3 regions of the Neorhizobium fuzhouense genome follow, and region 3 is predicted to be linked to each of the others. Evidence: predicted binding sites of a transcription regulator. Region 3 holds the regulator's gene; each other region holds the start of a gene.
What was found. The regulator LexA, encoded in region 3, represses DNA repair genes until DNA is damaged. The targets are predictions, from matches to a motif close to TGTTCNNNNTGTGTTCNG.
Positions count from the first base shown of each region.

Region 1: recA (recombinase RecA) is a predicted target of LexA. The motif match lies at 1,631-1,648, and genes of this name have one in related genera.
Region 2: dnaE (DNA polymerase III subunit alpha) is a predicted target of LexA. The motif match lies at 8,642-8,659, and genes of this name have one in related genera.

Region 1 covers NZ_JBHFFP010000007.1:243,344-253,080, reverse strand. Annotated here, with positions in the region: gene alaS (alanine--tRNA ligase) at 1-249, opposite strand, end outside; gene recA (recombinase RecA) at 417-1,505, opposite strand; gene cckA (cell cycle histidine kinase CckA) at 1,699-4,311, opposite strand; gene ACEXP3_RS14805 (flagellar biosynthetic protein FliO) at 4,658-5,782, shown strand; gene dksA (RNA polymerase-binding protein DksA) at 5,954-6,373, opposite strand; gene ACEXP3_RS14795 (SixA phosphatase family protein) at 6,718-7,188, shown strand; gene ACEXP3_RS14790 (YcjX family GTP-binding protein) at 7,318-8,793, shown strand; gene ACEXP3_RS14785 (YcjF family protein) at 8,846-9,737, shown strand, end outside.
Region 2 covers NZ_JBHFFP010000001.1:52,318-62,054, forward strand. Annotated here, with positions in the region: gene ACEXP3_RS00280 (hypothetical protein) at 1-54, opposite strand, end outside; gene ACEXP3_RS00285 (alkaline phosphatase) at 129-1,883, opposite strand; gene ACEXP3_RS00290 (DNA polymerase IV) at 2,147-3,439, shown strand; gene ACEXP3_RS00295 (L,D-transpeptidase family protein) at 3,569-4,858, shown strand; gene dnaE (DNA polymerase III subunit alpha) at 4,907-8,413, opposite strand; gene ACEXP3_RS00305 (DUF2026 family protein) at 9,103-9,711, shown strand.
Region 3 covers NZ_JBHFFP010000012.1:184,153-193,889, forward strand. Annotated here, with positions in the region: gene ACEXP3_RS20135 (methyl-accepting chemotaxis protein) at 1-1,482, shown strand, start outside; gene kdsA (3-deoxy-8-phosphooctulonate synthase) at 1,549-2,394, opposite strand; gene ACEXP3_RS20145 (VOC family protein) at 2,397-3,281, opposite strand; gene lexA (transcriptional repressor LexA) at 3,438-4,157, shown strand; gene ACEXP3_RS20155 (ComEC/Rec2 family competence protein) at 4,138-6,798, opposite strand; gene gltA (citrate synthase) at 7,113-8,402, shown strand; gene ACEXP3_RS20165 (permease) at 8,541-9,218, shown strand; gene lpxB (lipid-A-disaccharide synthase) at 9,259-9,737, opposite strand, start outside.

The DNA.
Region 1 (9,737 bases), on a different contig from region 3:
GGTATAGCCGACATTGTCGAGGTCGTTGTGCTTGCCGCCGGCGCGCACGCATTTCTGCGAGGTGGTGGCCGTTGAATAGGGACGGCTTTCAAGACCGGTAAAGACGTTCTTGAACTGCACCATGCCGGCATTGGTGAACATCAGCGTCGGGTCGTTGCGCGGCACGAGCGGGCTCGAGGAGACCACCTCGTGACCGTTCTTGCGAAAATAGTCGAGGAAGGTCGACCGGATCTCATTCACGCCACTCATGCCATGCCCTTCTAAGCCGCCCCAGCAGCCTTTCCGCTAAAAAATCCATTGGCTTTTATCGTCGGAACGGAACCCTGTCCAGCACGACGAAAAACGGCCGTGCATCTTTGCCACATGCACGGCCGCCATCCAGTTATCAATCGTCAGGCCATGCGCCCTTCAGGGGCTCAGGCGTCCGGCTCCGTGTCACCGTCATCGGCTTCCGGGCCGCCGTTCTGCAGGAAGCGGTCGGCAATCAGGCCGGCGTTCTGGCGCAGCGACATCTCGATCTCGCGGGCCAGTTCCGGATTATCGCGCAGGAAGCTCTTGGCGTTTTCACGCCCCTGGCCAAGGCGCTGGCTGTTGTAGGAGAACCAGGCGCCCGACTTTTCGACAATGCCGGCCTTGACGCCGAGATCGACCAGCTCGCCGGTCTTCGATACGCCTTCGCCATACATGATGTCGAATTCCACCTGCTTGAAGGGCGGCGCCATCTTGTTCTTGACCACTTTCACGCGGGTCTGGTTGCCCACGACCTCTTCGCGCTCCTTCACCGCGCCGATGCGGCGGATGTCGAGACGCACGGAGGCGTAGAATTTCAGCGCGTTGCCGCCTGTCGTGGTTTCCGGCGAGCCGAACATCACGCCGATCTTCATGCGGATCTGGTTGATGAAGATGACCATGCAGTTGGACCGCGAAATGGAGGCGGTGAGCTTGCGCAGCGCCTGGCTCATCAGGCGGGCCTGAAGACCCGGCAGGCTGTCGCCCATCTCGCCTTCGATTTCGGCGCGCGGCGTCAAGGCCGCAACCGAATCGACGACCAGGACGTCGACGGCGCCCGAGCGCACCAGCGTATCGGTGATTTCCAGCGCCTGCTCACCTGTGTCCGGCTGTGAGATCAGGAGGTTCTGCAGGTCAACGCCCAGCTTGCGGGCATAGACCGGGTCGAGCGCATGTTCGGCATCGACAAAGGCGCAGATGCCGCCCTTCTTCTGCGCTTCTGCAATCGTCTGCAGCGCAAGCGTCGTCTTGCCCGAGCTTTCCGGCCCATAGATCTCTACGATACGCCCCTTCGGCAGGCCGCCGATGCCGAGCGCGATATCGAGGCTCAGAGAGCCCGTCGACACGGTTTCAATCTCGACCACGCTCTCGTTTGCGCCAAGCTTCATGATCGAGCCTTTCCCGAAGGAACGTTCGATCTGCGACAGTGCCGCTTCCAGCGCCTTGCTCTTGTCCACTGTTTTATCCTCTACGAGCCGCAATGAATTCTGTGCCATCCGATCCACCTTTAGGTTAAAGCAGCCGCGCTCGCAATGAAGCAGCTCTTGATCGGTATGTACACTTTTTGTTCTCACATTGCAAGAGGGATCATCCTCTTGTTAATGCACCGTAATCCGGTGCGTGTTCTTTTTGTGTTCCGTGCGCCTAAAAACTCGCCTGCGGAACCGCCTCAGGCCGGTTATCGGGCGATCAATCCTCCCGGTCGAGCATCTCGCGCACGGCCACAGCAAGCTGCTTCAGCGAGAAGGGCTTTGGCAGGAAACCGAACTTGGCGTCGGCCGGAAGGTTTCTCGCAAAGGCATCCTCCGCATAGCCCGACACGAAGATGAACTTGAGGTCGGGATAGGTCTTGCGCAGTTCCCGCAGGAGCGAGGGGCCATCCATTTCGGGCATGACGACGTCGGACACGACGATATCCACCTTGCCGCCCAGTTCCTCCATGATGTCGAGCGCCTCGGTTCCGGAGCCCGCCTCATGCACGGTGTAGCCCCGTGTTTCGAGCATGCGCTTGCCGCCGCGGCGCACGGCCTCCTCGTCTTCGACGAGAAGCACGACCGCGGAATTGCCGGTGAGATCGACATCGTCGGCGGCGGCCTTGGCAGAGGTTGCCGCTTCGACGCGGGCAGCAGCCGGCGCCTCGGCCGGCGCGTGGCCCGTCCGTTCCGCCACGGGTTCCGGAATATGGCGCGGCAGGAAGACGCGGAAGGTCGTGCCTTTGCCCAGCTCCGATTCGGGATAGATGTAGCCGCCGGACTGCTTGACGATGCCATAGACCATGGAGAGGCCAAGCCCCGTGCCCTTGCCCACTTCCTTCGTCGTGAAGAAGGGTTCGAAGATCTTGTCCATGATGTCCGGCGCAATGCCCGTGCCATTGTCGGATACTTCCACCATGACGAAATCGTCAGACGGCAGGCGTGCGCTCGGGAAAACCGCGGCTTCGGCGGCCGTCACGTTGCGGGTGCGGATGCGGATCTGCCCGCCCTGCGGCATGGCATCGCGCGCATTGACGCAGAGGTTGATCAGCACCTGCTCGAACTGCGAGAGGTCTGTGCGCACCGGCCAGAGATCGCGGCCGTAATCCACGTCCAGCTTCACATTGGTTCCGGAAATCAACCGGTCCACCAGCATGCGCAGGTCGCCCACCACGTCGGTGAGGTTCAGCACCGCCGGCCGCATGGTCTGCTTGCGCGAGAAGGCCAGCAGCTGGCGCACCAGAACCGCGGCGCGGTTGGCATTGCGCTTGATTTCCATGAGGTCGGCAAAGCTTGCGTCGGAGGGCCGCGCCTGCAGCAGAAGGTGGTCGGAGGAGAGCAGGATCGCCGTCAGAACATTGTTGAAGTCATGGGCAATACCGCCGGCAAGCGTGCCCACCGCATTCATCTTCTGCGTCTGCGCCATCTGGGTCTCGAGCGCCTTCTGCTCGGTCGTCTCCACGGCATAGACGATGGCCACTTCTTCCGGCGCCTCGTCGCTTTCGTCGATCACGGCATTGACGTAGAAGCGCACGTGGCGCGTCTCGTCGCCGGGATAGCGGCAATCGATCGGGGCGATATCGCCCTGGCGATCCTTGGCATCGGCAAGCGCGCGCTCCAGTTCGGTGCGCGCACTTTCATGCACGATCACGTCGAGCTTTGCCCCGGCCTCCACGTCATCGCGTGACACCACGCCGGCAAAGAGGCGCAGGAACGGCGCATTGATGCGCAGGATCTTGCCGTCGCCGTCGATGGAGGCGATCGCCATCGGCGTATTGTTGAAGAAGCGGGTAAAGCGCATGGCGGACGCCGACTGGTCGCCGCCCTCGCCCTTGGATCTGGCCAAAACGATGGTGCGGCTTTCGCCCGGCGCGCCGTCGCGCATGGACGATACGCTGTGCACGAGGCGCACCGGCAGGCTCTGGCCGTTGCTGCGGCGCAGATCGAGATCCAGCGTTTCCGTGCGCTTCTGGCCGGGCCCTGCCTGCACGGATTGGATAAGCGCCATGCCCTCGCCCGCCACCATGTCGGAGATCGCCATGGAGCCGGGCACGAATTTTGTAAGATCAAGGCCCAGCCATTCGGCAAGTGTGGCGTTGAGGTAAAACACCTCGCCCTTCTTGCCGGCGGAAAAGAAGCCGGCGGGGGCGTGGTCGAGATAGTCGATGGCGTTCTGCAACTCGCGGAAAAACCGCTCCTGCTCCTCGCGTTCGGAGGTAATGTCGGCAATCTGCCAGACATCGAGCGGGATCGGCAAAAGCGGCGAGACGAGGATGCGGGCCTTCAGCCGATACCAGTGCGCCCCGGAGCCGTTCGCCGTGCCGCGTCCGAGCGGTTTTAGCAGACGAAACTCCTCGTGTCCCTCGCGTCCGTCGCGCAGTGCCGCGGTCAGGCGGTAGAGCGCCTCGGTCGCCTCGCGGTTTTTCGATAGAAGCGCTTCCAGCGATTGCGCATTGCTCGCCTTGGTCGCGCCCGTCAGCTTGCCATAGGCGGCATTGGCATAAAGAATACGCCCCCGCTCGTCGGTGATCAGAATGCCATCGGCATGGCCTGCCAGATAGCTGGCGGCAAATTCGTCGGAGCGGGATTTCGGCATCACCTCGACGAGACCGATCATCGAGGAGACGATGAAAAAGATCCCGACCATGGCCAGCACGCCGAGCACGCCCAGCACGATCTCGTTGTCCATGGCTTCCTTGAAGACGACGAAGGCGATGGCGACGCCCACCAGAACCAGTGCCAGCAGCAGAAGCCTGAGCACAGTTCCGCCGCGCGTTCCCCGGTCTACCAAAGGCGCGTCATAACTGCCGATCGGTCGCGACTTCGTCATTCCACCTCGCATTTCGACCGGTTACTGAACACTCGCGGCCATGGAATCGGTCCATTCCTCTTCCATAGCAACTTGCGGACCCTGCAAAAAGCGCCCGGCGCCAGAAACCCGTTGACGACATTCATATTCCTATTGCCGATTACCCGCATCCGTCCATATCTGCCATAATGGACGACGCAAGGCAGTGCGTGCGGCCGATGGCCGGCACACCTTGTTTCAGCCCGCATGCTTGCCGCGGGCTTGCCGGCTGGCTAGCGTGCGACCAAACGACAGGCGTCGAAGCGCGTTGGCAGATCCGGCCAAAGCCGGACCAGCAGAGACGAAAGCGCGAAGGAGCAGCAGAGACATGGAATTGATGAGCGGTGTAAATCCCTACAACCTCATGCTTGCCGTGGCAGCCGTCGGCCTTGGCCTTGTCTTGCTGGTGGTCGTGCTGTGGCTCCTGCGCCGGCGCAGCGGCCCGTCGCCCTTCCTGCGCGGCGGCAAGAATCGCCAGCCGCGCCTGCAGGTGCTGGATGCGGCCGCTGTCGATGCGCGCCGCCGTATCGTGCTCGTGCGCCGCGACGACGTGGAACATCTGGTGATGATCGGCGGGCCGACGGATGTGGTGATCGAAAGCGGCATCCGCCCGCTTGCCGAACAGCAGGCGCTGCGCGCCCCGCAAGCCCTTGATGAGCCTTCGGACCCGCGGCTGGAGGCCACTTCCCGCCAGCCGATGATTGCCGCCCCGCCGCGCCAGCTTGCAAGCCAGCGCGCAGAACCTGCACCGCAAAGCGCTGCAACGGCGCGACCGGAACCGGCAAAACCCCAGGAGGAGGTGCGCGCCGCACCTCGCGCGCTTAACACGGGTGTAGCAAGCGAAGCGCAGGCGGACCGCGAGGAGAGAGTGAGCGATCGCGACCGCGCGCGTGCCGCGCCCTCCGCCAAAGCCGCTTCGGAACCGGCCGCGCCCGTGATGGCGACCGCCGGCGTTGCGGCCGCAGCCTCGCCTGCAAGCGCCCCCGTCGCCGGCGGCACTGCACCTGCCGGTCTCGATGCGGCAAGCGATGCGCTGGACGCTGCCCGTCGCCGCGTGTTTCAGCCGACGCCGGAGAGGGAGCCGGTTGTCACGCCCGAACCGGCCCGTGCGCCGTCCGCCGCTGCGATTGCGCCAGCGGCTTCGGCAAATCCCCAGCCCTTGTCCGCCCCATCGGTACCGGCCAGCACTGCGGCAAAGCCCGTTTCGCCGACGTCTCCAGCCGAACGTCCGCTCGGCAGCGCCTTTGACCGCATTCTGGAAGAGGAAATGGCCAATGGCCTGGCCGCCGGTCCGGATGACCGCGCCAACCCGCCCGCCCCCGGAACGCCGCCGATGACGGCCAGGCGCGATCCGGCCATGGCGCGCGTGACAGGTGCGACGCCGGACCCCTCGCTGCAAACCGAGATCGCCCGCATTTTCGGCGAAATGTCCCTCACGCGCGACAACCGATAGGCCCCATTCGGCCAAAAAACGGCTTGGATGTTTGACGTGCGCTGATCAGTCCGGCGTCAGCGCCGCAGACACGCTCTCAGACGCCACACCACAAGAGACAAAAAAAGAGGCACGCAAAAAATGCGTGCCTGGAAATCTAAGTCCCTGATACCCCAAAAGGGGCAGGATGTCTCACTCGTCGCGATAGACCTTTTCGCGGCGCTCGTGACGTTCCTGTGCCTCAATGGACAGCGTGGCGATCGGCCTTGCGTCGAGGCGCTTCAAGCCGATCGGCTCGCCGGTCTCTTCACAGTAACCATAGGTGCCGTCATCGATCCGCTGCAGAGCCGCATCGATCTTGGAGATCAGCTTTCTCTGGCGGTCGCGAGCACGAAGCTCGATGGCACGGTCGGTTTCTGACGAGGCTCGGTCTGCAAGATCGGGATGATTGGCGCTTTCTTCAGCAAGGTGGCCGAGCGTTTCCCGCGCTTCACGGAGGATATCATTTTTCCAGGCAATGAGCTTGGCTCGGAAGTATGCCTTTTGATTGGCATTCATGAATTCGTCTTCTTCCGAGAGGACGTAGCTGCTAAGGTCGATCTTCTCACTCAACGCGATTCTCCTGAAGAACAGCTCTCACGCCGGGTCTATACTCCATTCCTCTATGCTGATTCAAGCCTTGTGGTCGCGCATAAGGCATTTTTAAAATTGACACAAAAATCGGCTAAATGGCTATTCCTTATGCGTTTTTGAGAAGGGTGCCAGAAGCCGGCGCCAGCCGGGTCACGGGTTGGCGCGTCCGCTGTGCCGTGCGACGGAACAGTTGACGCCGCCGCGCATGGCAGGATACTCGATCATCTTGAGCAACGATCCGATGGTCCCCCGCCGGCCCATCCGATCCCCAGCGCGGACTGCCCATGATCATTGTTTCACCACCGCCCTCCCGGATTTACCTGATGCGCCATGCCCGTTCCGGCTGGCCGGAACCGGGCGGACGCGATTTCGATCGCACGCTGGACGACCATGGCTATGCGGAGGCCGAACTGGTCGCCTCGCTTGCCGCCGACAAGCGCTACCGGCCGGATCTCCTGATCTCCTCGACGGCCGTGCGATGCCAGGAAACGGCCGATGCCATGCACCGGGCCTTCGGCGGTGAGATCGACCTGGTGATGATCGACGAGCTCTATAACGGCCCGCTGGAGACCTATCTGTCGGTGCTGTCGGCCCAGACGGAGCAGCAGTCGGTGATGCTGATCGGCCATAACCCCACCATGGAGGAATTGCTGGAGGCGATGATCGGCCCGGACCGCGCCAGCGCCGTCATTCCGAGCGGCTATCCGACGGCAGGCCTTGCGGTACTCGATCATGGCGGGCCGGTCGCAGCCCTTGCCGGCAGCTGGTCGCTGCGCGATTTCCTGACGGCCTGAAGGCGCCGGTTTCCCGCAGGAACGGTTGCCCGCGGCGCGCCTATGGGCAGCGCCGTGAGCCAAGCATCCCCTTTATCCGCGGGCCGGGATGCCTATATGCGAAATACGAAGCATCAACGGGTTCCTGCCTTGGCCACATCCCTCACCTCTTTTCGCGACGACGCGCTGATTGCGCTGGACAATCTTGCCGACCGGGCAAGCGGCCTCGTTCATCCGACGGTCCGGCTCGGCGTCACCGGCCTGTCGCGGGCAGGCAAGACGGTGTTCATTTCCTCGCTCGTGCACAATCTGCTGCACGGCGGTCGCCTGCCGCTATTTGAGGCGGCCCGCTCCGGCAGATTGTCATCTGTGCGTCTGGAGCCGCAGCCGGACGATGCCATTCCGCGCTTCCAGTACGAAGATCACATCCAGGCGCTGGTGCGCGAGCGCATCTGGCCCGATTCGACCCGTGCCATTTCTGAGCTGCGCCTGACACTGCAGTTCCAGAGCGCGTCCGGCTGGGGCCGTTTCTTTTCCGCCGGAAAACTCTCGATCGATCTCGTCGATTATCCCGGTGAGTGGCTTCTCGACCTGCCGCTGCTCGGCCAGGATTACCGCACGTTTTCCAACAAGACCGTGGAGCTGGCGCGTGGCGGCATTCGTCACGAACTGGCAAAGGACTGGATGGCGCTGGCTGAAAGCGTCGATCCGGCAGCGCCCGCCGACGAGATGACGGCGCGGCGTCTGGCGGAGGCCTTTGCCGCCTATTTGAAGGCCTGCAAGTCCGACGAACGCTCGCTGTCGACGCTTCCCCCCGGCCGTTTCCTGATGCCGGGCGATCTCGATGGCTCGCCGGCGCTCACCTTTACGCCGCTTCCCAACCTCGGTGAAACCCGCTTCGAGAAGGGCACGCTCGGCGCCATGATGGAACGCCGTTTCGAGGCCTATAAGTCCGTGGTGGTGAAACCGTTCTTCCGCGAACACTTTGCCCGTCTCGACCGGCAGATCGTGCTCATCGACGCGCTGCAGGCGTTGAACCGCGGACCCGAAGCCGTGCAGGATCTGGAACGGGCGCTGTCGGATGTGCTGGCCTGCTTCCGGCCCGGCAGCAATTCCCTTCTGTCGTCACTGCTCGGAAGGCGGATCGACAAGGTGCTGGTCGCCGCCACCAAGGCCGATCACCTGCATCACGAAAGCCATGACCGGCTGGAGGCCCTGACGCGTCGGCTGGTCGACCGGGCGGTTGAGCGCATCGGCATGGCCGGCGCCGGGATTGATGTGATGGCCATCGCCTCGGTGCGAGCAACCCGCGAGGCGACCGTGCGTCAGGATGGCGAGGTGTTGCCGGTGATCACGGGAACGCCGATGGCCGGGGAGAAAATCAATGGGGAGATTTTTGACGGCAACCGCAAAACCGCGATCTTTCCCGGTGACTTGCCGGTCAAACCGGATTCATTTTTCAAGGAACCTCCGGAAAATCCTGAAGAGGGCGCGCCGCCGCCGATCAATATCGTGCGGTTTCGCCCGCCCTCCGTCGAGGAAAACACGGGCGGCATCCAGCTGTCCGTGCCACATATCCGTCTCGATCGCGCCCTGCAGTTCCTGATCGGAGACAGGCTTGCATGAGAAGAGACCGGCAAGCCCCTGATTGTGTGAATAAAGCCGCAAGGACCCGCCGATGAGCGACCCATTGTCCCCCGTCCCGCCGCGGCGCCCCGGCGCCTTCGTTCTGCCGGAAGACAGGCCACAGACGCCTCGCGCGCCGCGCAGTTTCGACGACGGATTTACCGTAACGCCCGACGAGGAGGATCCGTTCGTGACGCCGCAGGCGCTCGATGCTGTGGAACTCGAGGTCGCGGTGCCACGCAAACGCCGATTCTCCTGGGGCAAGCTTGCGCTTGGCGCGCTTGGCACCTTCCTGTCGCTCGCCTTCTGGCTCTGGGCCGATCAGGTGGTGCGCGATCTGTTTTCGCGGGCCGATTGGCTGGGCTATACGGCCGTTGCGGTGCTTGCCGTGGCCGTGCTGGCGCTTGCCGTCGTCGTGGCGCGCGAAATCTTTGGCCTCATGCGGCTTTCGGCGGTGCAATCGCTGAAGGCGGAGGCGCAGGAGGCACTGAAGGCGCCGGGCGCCAAGGCTGCCCGCGCGCTGGTGGCGCGGCTGGAAACGGTGCTGTCCCACCGGGCGGAAACCGCGCGTGGACGCGCTGCGCTGAAGGCAACGGAAGACGATATCATCGACGGGCCGCAGCTGATCGAGTTTGCCGAGCGCGAGCTTTTGGGGCCGCTCGATATCCGTGCCCGCGCACTGATCCTCGGCGCCTCCAAGCGGACATCGGTGGTCACCGCCATCAGTCCCCGCGCGGTGGTGGATCTCGCCTATGTCCTCTTCGAAGTCACCCGCCTCGTGCGCGCCATGGCCGAGCTTTACGGCGGACGCCCGGGCACGATCGGCCTGCTGCGCCTGTTGCGTGACGTCGTTGCGCATCTTGCCGTCACCGGATCGATTGCCGTCGGCGACGGTATTGCCCAGCAGGTGCTGGGGCATGGACTTGCGGCAAAACTGTCGAGCC
Region 2 (9,737 bases), on a different contig from region 3:
CATTGCCCCGAGCACCTGCCGGCGCTTCAGCCCGCCTCTCACTGTCTGATTCATGACCGCACCTCTTTTAAAAGCGACAGGGACAGGCGGCAGATGCCGCCTGTCCCGTTCCTGAAGGCCTTTAGATTTTACTTCTTCACGGCACCGAGGGCAAAGGCATCGGCCAGTACGCGGTAGACATCGCTCTGCTCCATGTAGCCACGGAAGCCTTCGGCGCCCGGGCCGGCGGCCTGCAGCACGACATCGTCGACGGCATGAACGCCGCTGTCGCCATCCTTGGGGATATTGCCCTGCACAAAGACGGCGCCGGGAACATCCTTGTAAGCTTCGTTGGCGATGTATTCGCCCTTTTCATTCTTGATGGCCGGAACGAACGGACCGTCGAGCTTCGGACGGAAGGTTTCGTAATGGTCCGGGCCGTTGTTGGCGGCGATGAACAGGCGACGCGAAACGTCGATCTTGTCCGGATAGCCGTCGCCGTTCTTGTCTTCGTAGTTGGGGAAGCCGGCGGCGTCATAGGTGCCGACCTTTTCGCGCATTTCGGTGCCCGGCTTGTCGTCATCGACGGTGCCGATGATCGAGACGCCATGCGTATGGTCACCGGTGACGACGATCAGCGTATCGGGGTTCTTCTCGGCAAATGCGCGGGCAACGCCGATCGCCTTGTCGAACTCGATCGTATCGACAACCGCGCGGTCCCAGTCCAGCGGATGGCTCATCTTGTCGATCGATGCACCTTCCACCATCAGGAAGAAGCCGTCCGGGTTCTTCGACAGCTTGTCGAGGGCAGCCTTGGTCATGTCGACCAGGCCGGGCTGGTCGGGGAACTTGTCGACGGTGCCCTTCTTCAGGAACTCGCGGTCGAGCGTCACATCCATGTTGCCGGTATGGAAAAGGCCAAGCAGCTTGTCCTGGTTCGAACCGGACGCGGCAGCCAGTTCGGTCTTGTTGATCGCCAGGCCGTAGCCGGCCTCCTTGAACAAGGCGATGTAGTCCTTGTCGTCCTTGCGCTTGGAGCCGGGCACGTCCTTGGCGAGGAAGTAGGCAGAGCCGCCGCCGAGCAGGACATCGGGCTTCACGCCATACAGCATGCCGACGATCTCGGCCTTGTCATTGCGCGAGCGGGTATGGGAGACGAGGGCAGCCGGCGTCGCATCCTCGACTTCGGCCGTCGACACGATGCCGATCGACTTCTTCGTGGTGCGGCGCAGCGCTTCCGCAATGGTTTCGACCTTCGGGTCGTCCAGCGAAGCCGGCGTGCGGTCGGCATACACGCCAAGCGCGTTGACGCGCGACTTGTGGCCGGTCATGTAGGCCGACATCGTATTGGCGCTGTCGGTTGCAATGGCATGCGTCGAGGACGTGCCGATGAAGGCGACCGGGGGAACGTCATCCATGGCCAGACGACCGTTGGCCTTGCCCTCGGTCATGCCCTTCGACATGATGCGGGCAGCGGTGCGATGGGCAACCGACAGACCGTCACCGAGCAGGAAGATGATGTTCTTGGCCTTCGGGGCGGCAGCGGTGCCATACACATCCCAGCTGACCGTCTTCTTCTCGTCGCCGGCCGAAACGTCAACCTTGTAGGTACCGGCCTTGGCGATGGTCAGGTCGCGCAGGATGAGAGCGGAGCCCAGAACCTTGTCTTCCTTGCCATTCTCCTCGGCAACGAAATTCGCTGCCTTGCCGAAGACGGTCTCGTAGGCTTCGCCGTTGACGGTGACCTTGACGTCTTCCGGCTTCACGACCTTGGAAAACTCGACCTTGAAATCGAACGGCGAACCGACCAGCACGGTGGCGCGGTCAAGCGGATAGACCGTTGCGGCGCTGGCTGCACCGGCAAGCATGGTCGCAGATGTCAGAGCTAGAAACAGTTGGCGCATTGTGGTGTCCCTCTCACAAACTTGTGTCCGCTCCTTCCTAGAAAGTCGGGATGACAGTTATGTAACGGATGCGGCCTAAACGCGTAAAAAGTGCAGGCGGGGATGCAAATGGCCATCTGCTGATGCACACTGCCTTTGCCGGAAGCCGCCAGCGAGGGGGCTGTGCGGCCATCCACAGGCAGGCCTCGCGGCGCCGGCTGCGGTCGCTTGTGCGGCCACCTTTTCAGCGTTATGGTGCGGATGTTCAACATTTGTTCCTTGCGATGACGACTGCTGCGTCCCATGATCCAGGCTTCTGCCGCGACTGCCTGACCGGCCAGCCGGTCGGCAACCGGCGTTGCCGCGCCTGCGGCAGCCCGCGTCTCGTCTATCATCCGGAACTCTACGACCTGACGCTTGCCCATATCGACTGCGATGCCTTCTATGCCTCCGTCGAAAAGCGCGACAATCCGGAGCTTGCGGACAAACCGGTGATCATCGGCGGCGGCAAGCGCGGCGTCGTCTCCACCGCCTGCTATATCGCCCGCATCAGCGGCGTGCGTTCGGCCATGCCGATGTTCAAGGCGCTGGAGGCCTGTCCCGATGCAGTGGTAATTCCGCCCAATATGGAAAAATACGTCAAGGTGGGCCGCGAGGTGCGCCGGCTGTTCGAGGAGCTGACGCCACTGGTGCAGCCGATTTCCATCGACGAGGCCTTTCTCGATCTTTCCGGCACCGAGCGCCTGCATCACGATCCGCCGGCAAAGATTCTTGCCCGGCTGGCAAGGCGGGTGGAGAAGGAGATCGGCATCACGCTCTCGGTCGGGCTCTCCTATTGCAAGTTCCTCGCCAAGGTCGCGTCCGACTTGCAGAAGCCCCGCGGCTTTTCGGTGATCGGCCAGGAAGAGGCCGTGGCCTTTCTCGCCCCGCGCCCGGTCACCACCATCTGGGGTGTGGGCCGCGCGCTTGCCGCAACGCTCGAGGCCGACGGCATCCGCACCATCGGCCAGTTGCAGGTGATGCAGGAGGCCGACCTGATGCGCCGCTATGGAGCGATGGGCCAGCGGCTGTCGCGGCTGTCGCGCGGCATTGACGAGCGCACGGTGCATGCCAATGAGGCCGCAAAAAGCGTCTCTGCCGAAACCACCTTCTTCGAGGATATTTCGCGCTTCGAGGATCTGGTGCCGATCCTGCGCCGGCTGTCGGAAAAGGTTTCGGGCCGGCTGAAGCATCAGGAAATCGCCGGCCACACCGTGGTGCTGAAGCTGAAGACGGCCGACTTCAAGAGCCGCACCCGCAACCGGCGGCTGGAAGACCCGACTCAGCTCGCCGACCGGATCTTTCGCACCGGCCTCAGCCTGCTGGAGAAGGAAACCGATGGCGCCAAGTTCCGCCTGATCGGCATCGGCGTCAGCGACCTCACAGACCCGGCGCGCGCCGATCCGCCGGATCTCGTTGACGAGCAGGCCGGCCGACGGGCGGCGGCGGAAGCGGCCATGGACAAGCTGCGCCATAAATTTGGCAAGACCGCCGTCGAGACGGGTTATACCTTTGGGGTGATACGGCCAAAACGGTGACGGCGTGTTCCATCACCGGAACGTGATACCTGCCCCACAATCCGGCGCGGCGCTCGGAGGGCGTCCTAAAACTTCGTTAAACTTGTCTGCATAGGCTGGCTGCCTGTTTACTGCGTTATGAGGTTTGCCATGTTGAGATCTGCCACGCTGGCGCTTGTGCTGGTGTCGGGGACAGCCCTTCCGACCACGGCGGCCGAGGAAGCCCGCACCCTGCAGATCATCGTGTCGACCGACAGCCAGCAGCTGACGGTCTATGACGGCGACCGGATCGTGGCGCGTTCGAATGTTTCTACCGGCAAGCCGGGCCATGACACGCCGACGGGCATCTTTTCCGTGCTCGAGAAGCGCAAGTACCACGAATCCAATATCTATTCGGCAGCGCCGATGCCGTGGATGCAGCGGCTGACCTGGTCGGGCATTGCGCTGCACGAATCAAACAGCGTGCCGCGCTATCCCGCTTCGCATGGCTGCGTGCGGATGCCGGCGGAATTTGCAAGGCAGCTGTACCGCATGACAACCCGCGGCGTACATGTGATCATCAGCGACAGCGCCGTTGCGCCGCAGCCGGTGCGCCATGCCGCGCTGTTTTCGCCGCTCGCGGAAGCACCGCCCGACGAACTGCTGTCGGACGTGTCCCTGCGTTCGTCCGCCGCCCATGGCGGTGCGGGCGAGGTTCAGGTGGCGATGAACATGCCGCCCGCGCCGGTCCCCGTATCAGGCGCTCCGGAGAAGACCGTGACGCCACCGCAAGCGGGCAATCCCCCGCAGGCTGCCGCCGCGAGCGAACCGGCCCCTTTGCGCATTCTGATTACCCGGCGCGACGCCAAGGACACAGTGCGCGACGTACAGGACATGCTGAGCGAACTCGGCTTTGATGCCGGCACCGCCGATGGCATCATGGGGAGTGCGACGCGCAGTGCGCTTGCCGGTTTCAAGCGCTGGAAGGCGCTGCCGCTCAAGGGGCCGCAGCTGACCCCCGATCTTCTCGCCGCCCTCTATGCCTCGGCCGGCCGCACCCCACCGCCCGCCGGGCAGATCCTGGTGCGCCAGGGTTTTCAGGACATTCTCTCCGAACCGGTGGCCTTCAAGGATCCCGAGCGGGCGCTCGGTACGCATTTTCTGAGCGTCATCGGCATCGACCGCGACAAGGGCGATGCGGAGTGGCGCGGTCTTTCGCTGCAAAACGATCTCTCCGACGCCGACCGCAAGCGGCTTGCCATCACGCAAGCGGCGCCTGAGGGACCGGGTGCCTTGAGCGCCGTGCTCGACCGGATCAGCATTCCCGAAGATGTGCGGATGAAAATCAGCACCACGATGTCGACCGGCACGTCGCTGACGATCACCGATACCGGCAACGGCATCGAGACGACAGCCGGCACGGATTTCATCACCCTCACCCATCGCGGCCCCAGGGCCTGATACACAGCCGGATATCGGCATGCCCGGCACCGCGCCGAGCCGCGCCGATCAGACCAGTTCGACATCCAGCACGCCGGGGGCGGCGCGCAGGGCGGCGGCAATTTCCGGCGAGATGCGGTATTTCTCCGTCAGTTCCACCTCGATCTCGCGCCGCCCGTCTTCCTTGATGACGACGAAGGAGACAAGCCCGTCGCCACGGGCATTGAGATGGCGCGCGACGGTTTTGAGCGGGCCGGAATCGCGCACATAGACCCGAAGCGCCTTCTGCATCTGCACCGACTTTTCCTCAAGCGACTGCGCCGTCTGGATGCGAAGGCCGATGCCTTCCGGCCGCTCGTCGGCCTGTACGGTGATCACCAGCGATTTGCCGGGCTCCAGGAGGTCGCGGTACTGGGCAAGCGCCTCGGAAAACAGCACCGCTTCGAACTGGCCGGTGGCATCGGAGAAGGTGACGATGCCCATCTTGTTGCCGGTGCGGGTCTTGCGCTCCTGCTTGCCGGTGACGGTGCCGGCAAGGCGCCCGGCATTGGCACCGGCTTTGACGGCGGCGGAAAACTCGGCAAAGTTCTGTACCCGCATCTTGGCGAGCACGTCCTTGTAGCTGTCGAGCGGATGCGCCGAGAGGTAGAAGCCGAGCACCTGGTATTCGCGCATCAGCTTTTCAGACGGCAGCCACGGATTGAAGGCGGGCAGGCTCAACCGTTCCGGCGAAGCGCTGCCGCCGCCCGAGCCGAACATGTCGGACTGGCCGCTGGTCTTGTTTTCAGCCGCCCGCTGCGCATAGCCCATGATGCGCTCCATGCCGCCGATCAGTTCGGCGCGGTCGCGGCCAAAGCAGTCGAAGGCGCCGGCATAGATGAGGCTTTCCAGCACGCGGCGGTTCACCTGCTTCGGATCGATGCGCAGGCAGAAATCCTCGATGCTCTCGAAGGGTTTGTCGCCGCGCACGGCCACGATGTGCTCGACCGCCGATTCGCCGACCCCCTTGATGGCGTTCAGCGAGTAGAAGATGCAATTGTCGCCCGTCTCGAACATGCGAAACGAGGTCTGGATGGAGGGCGGCACGACCTTGATGCCGAGACGCGCCGCATCCTGACGGAAATCGTTGAGCTTTTCGGTGTTCGCCATATCGTAGGTCATCGATGCGGCGAGAAACTCGACCGGATAATGCGCCTTCATATAGGCCGTCTGGTAGGAGACGATGGCGTAAGCGGCGGCGTGCGACTTGTTGAAGCCGTAATTGGCGAATTTTGCCAGAAGCTCGAAAATGTTCTTCGCCTGCGGCTTCGACACGCCGTTCTTGACGGCGCCATCGATGAAGCGCTCGCTCTGCTGGTCCATCTCCGCCTTGATCTTCTTGCCCATGGCGCGGCGCAGAAGATCGGCTTCGCCAAGCGAATAGCCGGACAGGACCTGGGCGATCTGCATCACCTGTTCCTGGTAGACGATGACGCCCTGCGTTTCCTTCAGGAGATAATCGATCGTCGGATGAACCGATTCGATCTCTTCCTCGCCGTGCTTGCGGGCGTTGTAGGTCGGAATGTTTTCCATCGGGCCGGGCCGATAGAGCGCGACCAGCGCAATGATGTCCTCGATGCAGTCCGGCTTCATGCCGAGCAGCGCCTTGCGCATGCCGACACTTTCCACCTGGAACACGCCGATGGTTTCGCCGCGCGACAGCATCTCGTAGGTCTTCTGGTCGTCGAGCGGGATGGTGGCGAGATCGACATGGATGTTGCGCTTGGCAACGAAATCCACCGCCGTCTTCAACACCGTCAGCGTTTTGAGGCCGAGAAAGTCGAATTTCACGAGGCCGGCCTGCTCGACCCATTTCATGTTGAACTGCGTGACCGGCATGTCCGAGCGCGGATCGCGGTACATCGGCACCAGTTTCGACAGCGGACGGTCACCGATCACGATACCGGCGGCGTGGGTGGAAGCGTGGCGGTAGAGCCCCTCGATCTTCTGGGCGATATCGAGAAGACGGGCAACGACCGGCTCGCGGTCTGCCTCCTCCTGCAGCTTCGGCTCCTCCTCGATCGCCTTCGACAGCGGCGTCGGATTGGCCGGATTGTTGGGCACGAGCTTGCAGATCTTGTCGACCTGGCCATAGGGCATTTCGAGCACGCGACCGACGTCGCGCAGCGCCGCGCGGGCCTGCAGCGATCCAAACGTGATGATCTGCGCCACCTGCTCGCGTCCATACTTCTGCTGCACGTAGCGGATCACCTCTTCGCGGCGATCCTGGCAGAAGTCGATGTCGAAGTCGGGCATCGACACGCGTTCCGGATTGAGGAAGCGTTCGAAGAGCAGCGAGAAGCGCAGCGGATCGACATCGGTGATGGTGAGCGCATAGGCAACGAGCGAGCCGGCGCCCGAGCCCCGGCCCGGCCCGACGGGAATATCGTGCTGCTTTGCCCATTTGATGAAGTCGGAGACGATCAGGAAGTAACCGGGGAACTTCATCCGCTCGATGACCGACAGCTCGAAATCGAGCCGCTCGCGATATTGCTCCTCGGTATAGCCCGGCGCCATGCCGAGCGCCTTCAACCGGTTTTCCAGCCCTTCGATGGACTGGCGGCGAAGTTCCGACGATTCGGCACGTTCTGCCTCTTCGGCATCATCGGTGGCGCCGGTGAAGCGCGGCAGGATCGGCTTTCGCGTCTTCAGCACGAAGGAGCAGCGGCGGGCGATCTCGATCGTATTGTCGAGCGCTTCCGGCAGGTCGGCAAACAGCTTTGCCATCTCAGTGCGGCTTTTCAGATAATGGTCCGGCGTCAGGCGAAAGCGGCTGTCATCGGAGACGATGGCATTGTGCGCCACCGCCATCAGCGCATCATGGGCATCATAATCGGACTTGGCCGGAAAGAAGGCCTCGTTGGTGGCAACGATCGGCACGTCATGGGCATAGGCAAGATCGAGCAGCCTGCGCTCGTGGCGGCGGTCGTAATTGCCGTGGCGCTGCAGCTCGACATAGAGCCTGTCGCCGAAGACGGCGCGCAGGCGCAGCAGCCGCTGTTCGGCCTGAGCCCGGTGGCCATCCTTCAGCAGCGGATCGATCGGGCCGGAGGCGGAACCGGTGAGCGCAATGATGCCCTCCGCACCGGCCTCCTCCAGCCAGGACAGGCGGATATGCACCGCCTGGTTGCCGCCCTCGCCGCCGAGATAGGCGCGGCTGACGAGATCGACCAGACGCTCATACCCCGCGGCATTGGCCGCCAGCAGCACCAGCGATGGCAGCTTGACGAGTCCATGATTGGGACCGCCGCGCTTTTCATCGCCCTGGTCTTCCATGTCGATGGAGACCTGGCAGCCGATGATCGGCTGGATGCCCTCGCCCACCGATTTTTCGGAGAATTCGAGCGCGACGAAGAGGTTGTTGGTATCGGTGATGGCAATGGCCGGCTGGCCGTCCGCCGTTGCCTTGCCGAGGATTTTTTTCAGCGGCAGCGCGCCTTCCAGAAGCGAGAAGGCGGAGTGGACACGCAGATGCACGAACTGCGGCGTCGTCTCCGTCTGCCCGCCTGTTTCCGTCACTGCTGCTGCATCCGCCATGTCTTGCCGTCCCGCATTTCTGAATCGGCGCAATTGTCGGGCGGCAGCGTCCAAGAGTCCAGCGGAGCTTCAGACCATCAACGGAAAACGGCTGTCAATGACGGCGCTTTCACATGGCCATGACGAGAATGCCAAGGCTCGCGACGAAGGTCATGATGGAGGCGAAGGCTGCGACATCGCGGAGGAAATCAGTCATGATACATTCTCCTTTTCCGTTATGTTCACATTTGTTCTTATTTTGTTTCCGTTGTCAACAGCAATCTTTAAACAAGCAAAAGGAGAGATTTCAAACCTGTATCAGTTTTTTTTCGCGGGCCATCCGAGACGGGGAATTCGCCCCCGAGGAAACGGAAAGGACCTGTCCGGGGCCTGCCATTTCCCCCGTGTCGCCGGAGGGAGACCAGTTTCCGCGAACCCGGTGCATGAGGTTTTGCGTCTGACCCTTACGCCCCGCGCCGGCCCCGCATCGCCAGAACGCCTTATGGTGTATCCGCTGCGAGACGGAGCCATTGTAGGCGAGCCTCTGGGGGTGGGGACGGAAATAATGTATCCCGCTGATTTCAAAGGCAGGGCGTGCGCGGATATTCCCGCCCTGCCTGGCGGGCGACGGAAACGGACGTTTACATCAAGCCTCGCCTCGCCTACTCAACAGCCTTTCAGAAACACGACAATCAGGCGAGCCCCAGAACATGCTGATCAAGCAGAGCGACTACCAGCGGATCTACCGCGTCATCAACAGCCTGCTGATCAACGAAAATGCCGATCCGGCAAGTGCTGCCATGTATTTTTCGACCTTCGGGGCCTTTATCCTGAAGCAGCATTTTGGCGTCAGCGCCACGCCGAAGGGCGGGCTTGCGGCCTATAATCTCGGCGGCACGGTGGTGCTGTTTGCCGATCACCGCGAGGACGGCTTCGTGACCGGCGCGGGCGAGAATTTCCACTGCTGGGTGGAAGCCGAAGGCTGGGTACTCGATTTCATGGCTCCGGCCTTTCCCGAGCGGGCAGCCGGTTTGTCCGTGCCATCAAAAATGTTCCAGAAGCCGCTTGCCGCCATGGCAGCCTCGATCAACGAACTGCACCAGTCCGGCGATTTCTTCTACCAGTCGGAGCCCGAGGCGACGGCTGCCCGTTTTGCCGGCTGGCGCAACCAGGCGATGATCGGCGACCTCGCCACGATCGCCGCGCAATGGTTCCGCAAGGCGCCGAAACAGATGCAGACGGCGCTTGCCGTCAGCGACCGCGGCGGCGTGAAGCGCAGCATTCCGCTGGTGGGCAACGGGCTTTCCGGCAGTTGGTGAAGTTGGGCGGCGGGGTGTAACAAGCC
Region 3 (9,737 bases):
GCTGAAAAAGTGCAGCCCAGCGGCGACAGATTCTGGAATATCCTCGATAACGACTACGCGCGCGCCGTTGCCGGCGGCGATCCGGCGGCGATCCGAGCCGCCGTCAACAGCCTGAAGTCGGCGTTCGAAGTCCATCGCGCCGAGGTGGATGCCCTGGTGGCCGCAGCCAATGAGCGGCTTTCATCGACTGAAAAGCAGGCCGCAGAGGAAACCGTCACCCAGAACGCGGCCTCATATGCCGCGGGTCTGGCTGCACTTGGCCTTCTGGTGGCGGGCCTGATCGGCCTCCACCGGCGCGCAATCCGGCCGTTGCGCGGCATGCGGGATTACATGAGCATCCTTGCCGGCGGCGATTATTCCAAACCTGTTCCCTATGATGGGCGTGGCGATGAGATCGGCGAAATGGCGGCAGCCGTAACGGTCTTTCGCGGCAACGCCCAGGAGCGCATTGCCGCGCGCCAGCGGCAGGAGGTGGAGCGAGAGCGCGGATTGAGTGCCGAGCGCCAGCAAAACGCCCGGCGCGCCGAGGAAGATGCCACCCGCGCCGGCGTGATCACGGCGCTCAGCAGCGGCCTCGGGCGGCTGGCCACCGGCGATCTCACCAACCGCCTCTCAACTCCCTTTGCCAGCGACTATGAAAAGCTGCGGCAGGAATTCAACGGCAGCCTGCAAACGCTTGAAGACGCGATGATTGAAATCGGCGATGCCATGCGGTCCGTTGAAACCGGCGCCCTCAGCATCGCCCATGGCACCGACGACCTGTCGAGGCGCACCGAATCGCAGGCCTCCTCGCTGGAGCAGGCGGCATCGGCGCTTGCCGAAATTACCACCACCGTTCGCACCACGACCGACCGCGCGCGCGAAGCCAGCAAACGCATGTCCGGCACCCGTGCAAGCGCCGAAAACTCCAATCTGGTTGTGCGGGAAGCCGTCGATGCCATGGCAAGAATCGAAGATTCGTCGAACCAGATCCGCCAGATCATCAGCGTGATCGACGAGATCGCGTTCCAGACCAACCTTCTGGCGCTGAATGCCGGTGTCGAGGCAGCGCGCGCCGGGGAAGCGGGCAAGGGCTTTGCCGTGGTAGCGCAGGAAGTGCGCGAACTGGCCGGCCGTTCCGCCGGCGCTTCCCGGGAAATCCGCCAGTTGATCGATACTTCGTCAAAACAGGTGGATGCCGGGGTGGCTCTGGTGCACCGCACCGGCCAGTCCCTGGGCGACATCGAGCAGCAGATCCAGTCGGTCAACGACCTCATCGGCAACATTGTTTCGGCAGCCGGCGAACAGGCGCATGCGCTCGCTGAAGTCAGTGAAGCGGTCAACCGGATGGACCAAGTGACGCAGCAGAACGCCGCGATGGCGGAAGAAACCAGTGCCGCCTGCGGGGACCTCAATCGCCACACCGCACGGCTTGGCCAGCATCTCGCCCGCTTCAACGTCGGTGGCCAGAGGCAGACAGGCCGCAGCCGGATGGCCTCTTAGGGCAGAGGTGGCCGGACAAGAGCGAATTGTTGACGGGGCGAGCATCGGGCCGCCCCGTCTCATCCGTCAGGATTTGGCAACGGCGTCGAGAGCGAGAAGCTTTTCCAGAAGCCCCTTCAGGTTCTTCAGGTGCACCATGTTGGGTCCATCCGACGGGGCATTGTCCGGATCTTCGTGGGTTTCAATGAAAACGCCGGCGACGCCGACCGCAACGGCTGCCCGCGCCAGCGTTTCGACGAATTCGCGCTGACCGCCGGTCGAGCCGCCCTGCCCGCCCGGCTGCTGCACCGAATGCGTCGCATCGAAGATGACCGGTGCGCCGAGCGATGCCATGATGGGCAGCGAGCGCATGTCGGAGACCAGCGTGTTATAGCCGAAGGAGGCACCGCGTTCGCACAACAGCACATTCGGGTTGCCGCTTTCGGTGAACTTCGCCAGTACGTTCTTCATGTCCCAGGGCGCCAGGAACTGGCCCTTCTTGACATTCACCACGCGCCCCGTCTTGGCCGCAGCCACCAGAAGATCGGTCTGGCGGCACAGAAATGCCGGGATCTGGAGAATATCCACCGTCTCGGCAACCACCGCGCACTGTTCTTCGGTGTGGATGTCCGTCAGCACCGGAAAGCCGTATTCCTTCTTGAGGTCGGCGAAAATCTCCATGGCGGCATCAAGGCCGATGCCGCGCTTGCCGGCAATCGACGTGCGATTGGCCTTGTCGAACGAGGATTTGTAGACAAGGCCGAGGCCCAGTTCGTCGCAGATCTCCTTGATGGCGCCGGCCATCATGAAGGCGTGATCGCGGCTTTCCATCTGGCAGGGACCGGCAATCAGCGACAGGTGGCCGGTGTTGGAAAATACGACGCGGGCCGAGCCCTCGCCGACGGAAACCTCTGGATTGGCTGTGACGGCCATGATCACTCCTCAAATACGAAGGCAGCACCCTGACCGGGGGCTGCGGCAACGACAATGCGCGTGCCACTCTTCTCGAAAGCCACGTCCTTATCAGCAAGCCATTGCGCTGTCACGGCAAGATCCCCCGTGGCAAAGATGAGAGCAGCGCCCTGCAGAGGCTCTGCGACCTCCGTCGTGCCCGCGACATAAGCGGCCGCGCTGCCCAGATGCACTTCGACGGCCCGAGGCTGCTCGACAGACACAAAGCCGTTCTGGGCCTCGATCCGGAAACCACGCTCGGCCGGTCGTGCCGCTGCATCCATTATGGTTTCCAGAACGGCTTGCACGGCCTTCGGCCGCTCGGCGACGAGCAGCAGGCCGCGAAGGCCAAGTACGGCGTTGGCATGCCGCTCCAGATGCGCCCGGTCTGCCGGCAGCGGGTTCAGCCGCTCGCAGGCAAACAGGAAGAAGGCTTTCGACGCCGTTTCGGCAAAGGCAAGGCGAAAACTTGCGACCACGTCCCGTCCGTCTGCCGTGCGCGCGCCGCGGGAAAACTCGAGCAGATCGCCGCCGTCGATGCCCGCCGGTGCAAACCGCGCGCGGTCGGCCACGGCATCCTGTGACGATACCACCAGGGCGGAGAACCCGTCCTCGCCCACCGCGTCGCGGAAGATGCGGTCGCGTCGGGTAAACTCGTTGCCCTGCGCAGCTGCTTCCGCTGCCTTGACCGGATCTGCGACGGACAGTGGCTCGAGATAGGTGCCGTCCGCCAGAAAGACGCAGGCGTTCTGCGTGCCGAACGGGTGGACGGCATCGGGGGCCACGGTGAAGCCCAGTCGCTCCAGCCGCGCGCGGGCGATGACAAGCGAGGAGACCGGCAGGACAAGATGATCGATAAGACGCGGCATGATTCTCTCCGGATAGATCGAGGCGAGCTTAGCGCTCGCTGCATGCTGCGACAAACCGCGCCCAGACTGCGTTTTCACCGACTTTTCAGGGCTTGCGGAACACATGTGGAACATATAGTGTTCGTTCTGGATTTGTTTCCCTTCGAGGTTGTCTTCATGCTCACACGCAAACAGCAGGAACTGCTCCTGTTCATTCACGAACGAATGAAGGAAGCGGGCGTGCCCCCCTCCTTCGACGAGATGAAGGATGCGCTCGATCTCGCCTCGAAATCGGGCATTCACCGGCTGATCACGGCGCTTGAGGAGCGTGGCTTCATTCGGCGGTTGCCGAACCGGGCGCGGGCGCTCGAGGTGATCAAGCTGCCGGAATCCTATGTACCGCCGGCCCAGCCGCGTCGCGGCTTTTCGCCGAGCGTCATCGAAGGCAGCCTTGGCAAGACGCCGGCCGCGCGCCCTGCCCCGCCCGCGCCGCCGGTGGAAGAGTATAGCGGTTCTGCCACCGTTCCCGTCATGGGGCGCATCGCAGCCGGCGTGCCGATCTCGGCCATCCAGAACAATACGCATGCCATCAGCGTGCCGATCGAAATGCTGGGCACCGGCGAACATTACGCGCTGGAGGTCAAGGGCGATTCGATGATCGAGGCAGGCATTCTCGACGGCGATACCGTCATCATCCGCAACGGCAGTACGGCAACGCCCGGCGACATCGTCGTGGCGCTGGTCGATGACGAGGAAGCCACGCTGAAGCGGTTTCGTCGCAAGGGTGCCTCGATTGCGCTTGAGGCGGCAAACCCTGCCTATGAGACCCGTATTTTTGGTCCAGACCGGGTCAAGATCCAGGGCAAGCTGGTCGGTCTTATCCGTCGCTACCATTAAGCAGGGCGGAGACTGGTTGCGGGAGCGTGTCGTCGAAACGGCGCGTCTTCCAGTCGTAGCTGCGGTGCAGGCTCCACGGGCGTGAATGGCCGACATTGGCGGCTGTTGCCGTCCAGTTGGCGCGCGTGGCGCTCTGCGCAAAGCGGATTTCCAGGGCACCCGTCTTGCGGAGCGTCTTTTCCGTCAGCATCAGCGCGCCGGAGCGGCAGGTTTCGAAACGGGCGCGGGCGGCAATGACGATGTCGGAGGTGTCGCAGGCGGTTCCGGCATAGCGGGCATCCTCGATCACCGCAATGCGGATCTTTTCCGCGGAGCGGGCAAAGCAGCCGACCCGGGCGAGGCAGGCGAATCGGCCAGCCGGCGCGGTGCGGAATGCATCGGCCATCGCCACTGCCGCCTCGCGCCGTTCCTGCGTGCTGAGCGCCCGCGCTTGATTGTCTGGATTGTCGATATTGTCTGGCGCACGGCCGTCGCGCGCCGGCGGTTCCGGCGGCGGGATGTCTTCGGCGAGCAGGTCGATGGCGCCGGCTGCGGGCGTTCGGTCTTCACGGTCCTCGGCCGATGCTTTCGGTGGGCTGCCTTTCGGGCCTGCAAGCGGCCGCATCGGTGGCTTAGGGGATAGGTCGGATGATGCCGGGAACAGTCCGGCGGTGGATTTCGCCATGATGGGATGCAGGGTCTTGTCGATCATCAAGGCATTTTGCCACTGGCGATAGATGAATTCGGGTGGCGTGCGGCGGCTGACGGCCGCCTCATTCTCCTCGACGAGGGCCACGAGGGTCGCATCGTCGGACACCAGGAGGTCGGGACGCGCTGCACCTCTGGGCCAGAAAGAGACGGTCAGTGCTACGGCCATAATCGCCGCACCGACCAGCTTCAATCGGGTGCGCAGGAGAACGAGGAGGAGAAAGCCAATCGACGCAAGAGGAAGCAGCCAGACGCTCTGGCGCCCGACAGCCGCATCGCCGCCCCAGCCCGCCACCGTTTCTGCAATGGCAATGACCAGCTGCACGCCATAGCCCATGATCTTGATGAACGGAGCCTCCAGTCCGAACGGCATCATCAGCATGCCCAGCATGCCGGCCGGCATGACGATCAGCGAGATCACCGGCATGGCCGCGAGGTTGCCGGCAAGGCCGTAGGTTGCGATGCGATGGAAATGGGAGATCGAGTAGATCGAGGTGGAGAGCGATCCGATGAGCGACGTCATCACCACCCCTGCCACCATGCCCGATACGGCAGCGGTGACGGCAAGCACCGGCGGCCGGCGGGCGGTGAGCGGATTGTGCTGGTCGCCCCGGAAACGTGACCAGGCGGCGTAGCCCGCCACCAGCGCGACTGTTGCGGAAAACGACATCTGGAAACTCGGGCCAAGCACCGCCGAAGGTGTCAGCACCAGAATCACCACGGCCGAAAGCGCCACATTGTGCAGGCTGATCGACGGACGGTCGAACAGCACGGAGGCCAGCATGATCACCATCATCACATAGGCGCGTTCGGCCGACACGCCAAAGCCGGAGATGAGGTAATAGGCCGTCACCATGGCGATTGCGCCAAGGGCGGCGATCTTCTTGATCGCCACCTCCTGGGCAAGACCGGAAAATGCGCTGAGCAGCAGTCGCGCGCCGACAAAGAAGATACCGGCGGCAAGCGCCATGTTGAGCCCGGATATGGCAATGATATGCGCGAGGCCCGCCACCCGCAGCGCCTCGACGGTCTTGTCGGAGATGGCGCGGCGCTCGTCGGTCACGATGGCTGCGGCAAACGCACCGGCGTCTCCGGGCACGAGCGCGCGAATGCGAGTGCCGATGTCGCTGCGCAGCTCAAACAGCTTGCCGATGAGGGTGGTCGTCCAGCTTTGCGTGATGTCGCTTCCAAGCCTCTGCGGCGGGCCATAGAAATAGCCCACGGCGCCGGTGCCTTGAAAATAGGCAGAGAAGGCGAAATCGGCAAGCCCCGGAAGGGCGGGGCCCGAGGGGGGCGACAGCCGCACCTTGCCGGCGATGCGGTCACCGGTCTCGAACGGTCTGTGTGCAGCGCGGGAGAGGATCACCGCGCGCTCCGGCGGGCGGGCAATCACCGGCGCGGCAGTGGAGACGAGGCGCACCGTATAGCGCCAGCGCCCGCTGGCGGCCGCCTCGCGTTTTTCGACGATGCCTTCGATCTGTGTGGTCATGGGCGCGTCAAGGAGGATGGTCGAGTTGCGCAGGCTTTCGATCTCGGCAAGGGCCGCACCCGCACAGATCAACCCTGGAACCAGCAGCCAGCAGGACATGACCCGCCGGCCCGCCCTTGCCAGCAAGACAGCAGCAAGGATCAGCGGCAGGGCGCAGAAGGCGGGAACGGTGGATGGCGTCGTGGGAGACGTCAGCCAGAGGATGGCGCCAAGCCCCAGAAACACCGGGAGAAACAGGAAGGCGCGCCCATGCGCCTCCTCTTCCGCGCACCATGCCGCCACCTTCGCAGGCCAGGGCGCGCGATCACTTTCGCGTGCGTCTAGAACCGTCGCGTCGAGATCCCGGTTGTGTTGAATGGACGGGAGAGGAAGGGATTCGAAGGCTCTCACGGGCAGCCGGAGACTGCGCGAAAACGCCATCGTCTCGCGCACCGATTCGCCTGCCGGGATGTCCGCCTGCGCCACCGCGCCTCCTCGGAAATCGGGTCATCCACCTTAACCGAAACACAACCTGCACCTGTTTAACTCGCCCGGTCAATCGCAGCTTTCGGCCGCGATTGACCGCCCGCCCTGATTGGATCGATTTAATCGAGCCTGCTGCCGGCCCGCTGCCGGAATGTGGTCTTGCCTGGCCGCGAAGCTGTCGTATGCCGTTGGTTTTCGCGCTGCACAATTACCCGCGCCAAGCGCTTGGCAGCACGCTTTAGATCATATAGCTACTTTCAGAGGCTTCACTCATCTGGCGCGTTTTGCGCCATTCCGCCCATCGGAGGATCAGTATGACGGACACAAGCGCACATCTGGGATTGGGAGATAAAACGGTCGACCTTCAGGTCAAGAAGGGAACGATCGGGCCGGACGTGATCGACATCGGCGCACTCTACAAGAACACCGGTGCCTTCACCTACGACCCGGGTTTCACCTCGACCGCATCCTGCGAATCCAAGATCACCTTCATCGACGGCGACGAAGGCATTCTCTTGCATCGTGGTTACCCGATCGAGCAACTCGCCGAACACGGCGACTTCCTGGAAACCTGCTATCTTCTGCTGTACGGCGAACTGCCGACAGCAGCCCAGAAGAAGGATTTCGATCATCGCGTCACGCACCATACCATGGTGCACGAGCAGATGAGCCGCTTCTTTACCGGCTTCCGCCGCGATGCCCATCCGATGGCCGTCATGGTCGGCACGGTCGGCGCGCTGTCGGCCTTCTATCACGACTCGACCGACATCACCGATCCGCACCAGCGCATGGTCGCCTCGCTGCGCATGATCGCCAAGATGCCGACGATCGCGGCAATGGCCTACAAGTACCACATCGGCCAGCCCTTCGTGTATCCGCAGAACAATCTCGATTACGCATCGAACTTCCTGCGCATGTGTTTTGCCGTGCCGTGTGAAGAGTACAAGGTGAACCCGGTTCTGGCGCGCGCCATGGACCGCATCTTCATCCTGCATGCTGATCACGAGCAGAACGCGTCCACCTCCACGGTGCGTCTGGCCGGTTCCTCCGGTGCCAATCCGTTCGCCTGCATCGCGGCCGGCATTGCCTGCCTCTGGGGCCCGGCTCACGGCGGCGCCAACGAAGCGGCTCTCAACATGCTGATGGAAATCGGCACGCCGGACCGTATCCCGGAATACATCGCCCGCGCCAAGGACAAGAACGATCCGTTCCGCCTGATGGGCTTTGGTCACCGCGTCTACAAGAATTACGATCCGCGCGCCAAGATCATGCAGAAGACCACGCATGAAGTGCTGAACGAGCTTGGCCACAAGGACGACCCGCTGCTGCAGGTTGCCATGGAACTGGAAAAGATCGCGCTCACCGACAGCTACTTCATCGAAAAGAAGCTCTATCCGAACATCGACTTCTATTCGGGCATCACGCTGAAGGCGATGGGCTTCCCCACCACCATGTTCACGGTTCTCTTCGCGCTTGCCCGCACCGTCGGCTGGATTGCCCAGTGGGCCGAAATGATCGAAGATCCGCAGCAGCGCATCGGCCGTCCGCGCCAGCTTTACACGGGCGCTGCCCAGCGCGATTACGTGCCGGTTTCCAAGCGCTAAGACGCCGGTTCAGACCTTTCCTGACATCAAGGCCCGCGAAATTTTCGCGGGCTTTTTCGTGGCGGAATGATTCTCTCGTGCGGGCAAGCTATCGTGAGAATGTGCGCTACAGCCGTAGCGGGAGACCGGAGGAAAAGCATGGATTTCATGAAACTGTTGAAGTCTCTTGAAGAGCTTCTTTACGAGGTCGTGTCCTGGCTGATCTTCTATCCGCTGACGATCTGGCGTTCTCTCGTCAACCCGCTTTACATGATGCGCTATGCCGATGAGGAACTGGCGGACAAGCCGCAGGACCAGTATGACGATATGCTGAGCCCGCCACTTTTCCTGCTTCTGACGCTGTTGCTGGCCCAGTCCATATCCCACGCGATCCCTTCACTCTATGACGATTCCACGCTGCCGCCGATTCTGTCGTCAACCGCCAATCTGCTGATTGCACGCGGCGTGATCTTTAGCGTGCTGCCTCTGGTGATGGCCGTGACGCTGGTCAGACGCAAGAATATAAGGTTGACGCGGGAAACACTGCGGCCGCCGTTTTATGGTCAGTGCTATGTCGCAGCGCTCTTTGTCCTGGTGGCCGGCATTGGCCTCGATCTCATGCTTATCCCGCATCAGGTGGGGCTCACGACAGGCGCCATCCTGTTTGCGGCAGCCGTTACATGGTATGGTCAGGCTGAGGTGCGATGGTTCAAACGCGATCTGCATATCACCACGGCCGCGAGCATCGGTTTGTTCGTGACACGGTTCCTGGTTGCACTCATCGTCATCCTGGTGGTAGCCCTTGCCCTCGGATTGACCCTCAAAAGCTGGAAGTGAGGGCCCATGCGGCTTTGTCCCAGGCCGTCGGATGTCTTGATCAGGAAGCGCCGCTGCCAGTGGGATACCGACTTGCCAGAAGCTCCAGCACCAGCCGCGCGCCTGCTTCGCCGGGCGCCACGGCCGTCGACAACCTGTCCCAGACCACAGCAAAACCTTCGAGCATGGCCCGCCGCTGCGGCGTGTCGGAGGACAGGCATTCGGCCCAGCGGCAGAGATAACCTGGGCGCACCATGTCGTTGATATGCTCGGGAATGACCGGCTGGTCGGCAATCAGGTTCGGCAGCGCCGCCGACCATATCTTTATGCGGCTCGCCATCATGCGGATCAGGAAATCCGTCTTGTAGATGGACACGGTCGGCACGCCGCAGAGCGCCAGTTCCAGCGTCACGGTGCCGGATGCGGCAATGGCGGCATCGGCTTGGGCAAAGGCCTGCCATTTATGGGAAGCGCCGACGGTGATCTCCGGCTTCACCGCCCAGTCGGCCACGAGCCTGCGCACCAGCGCCTCCTGGCGCG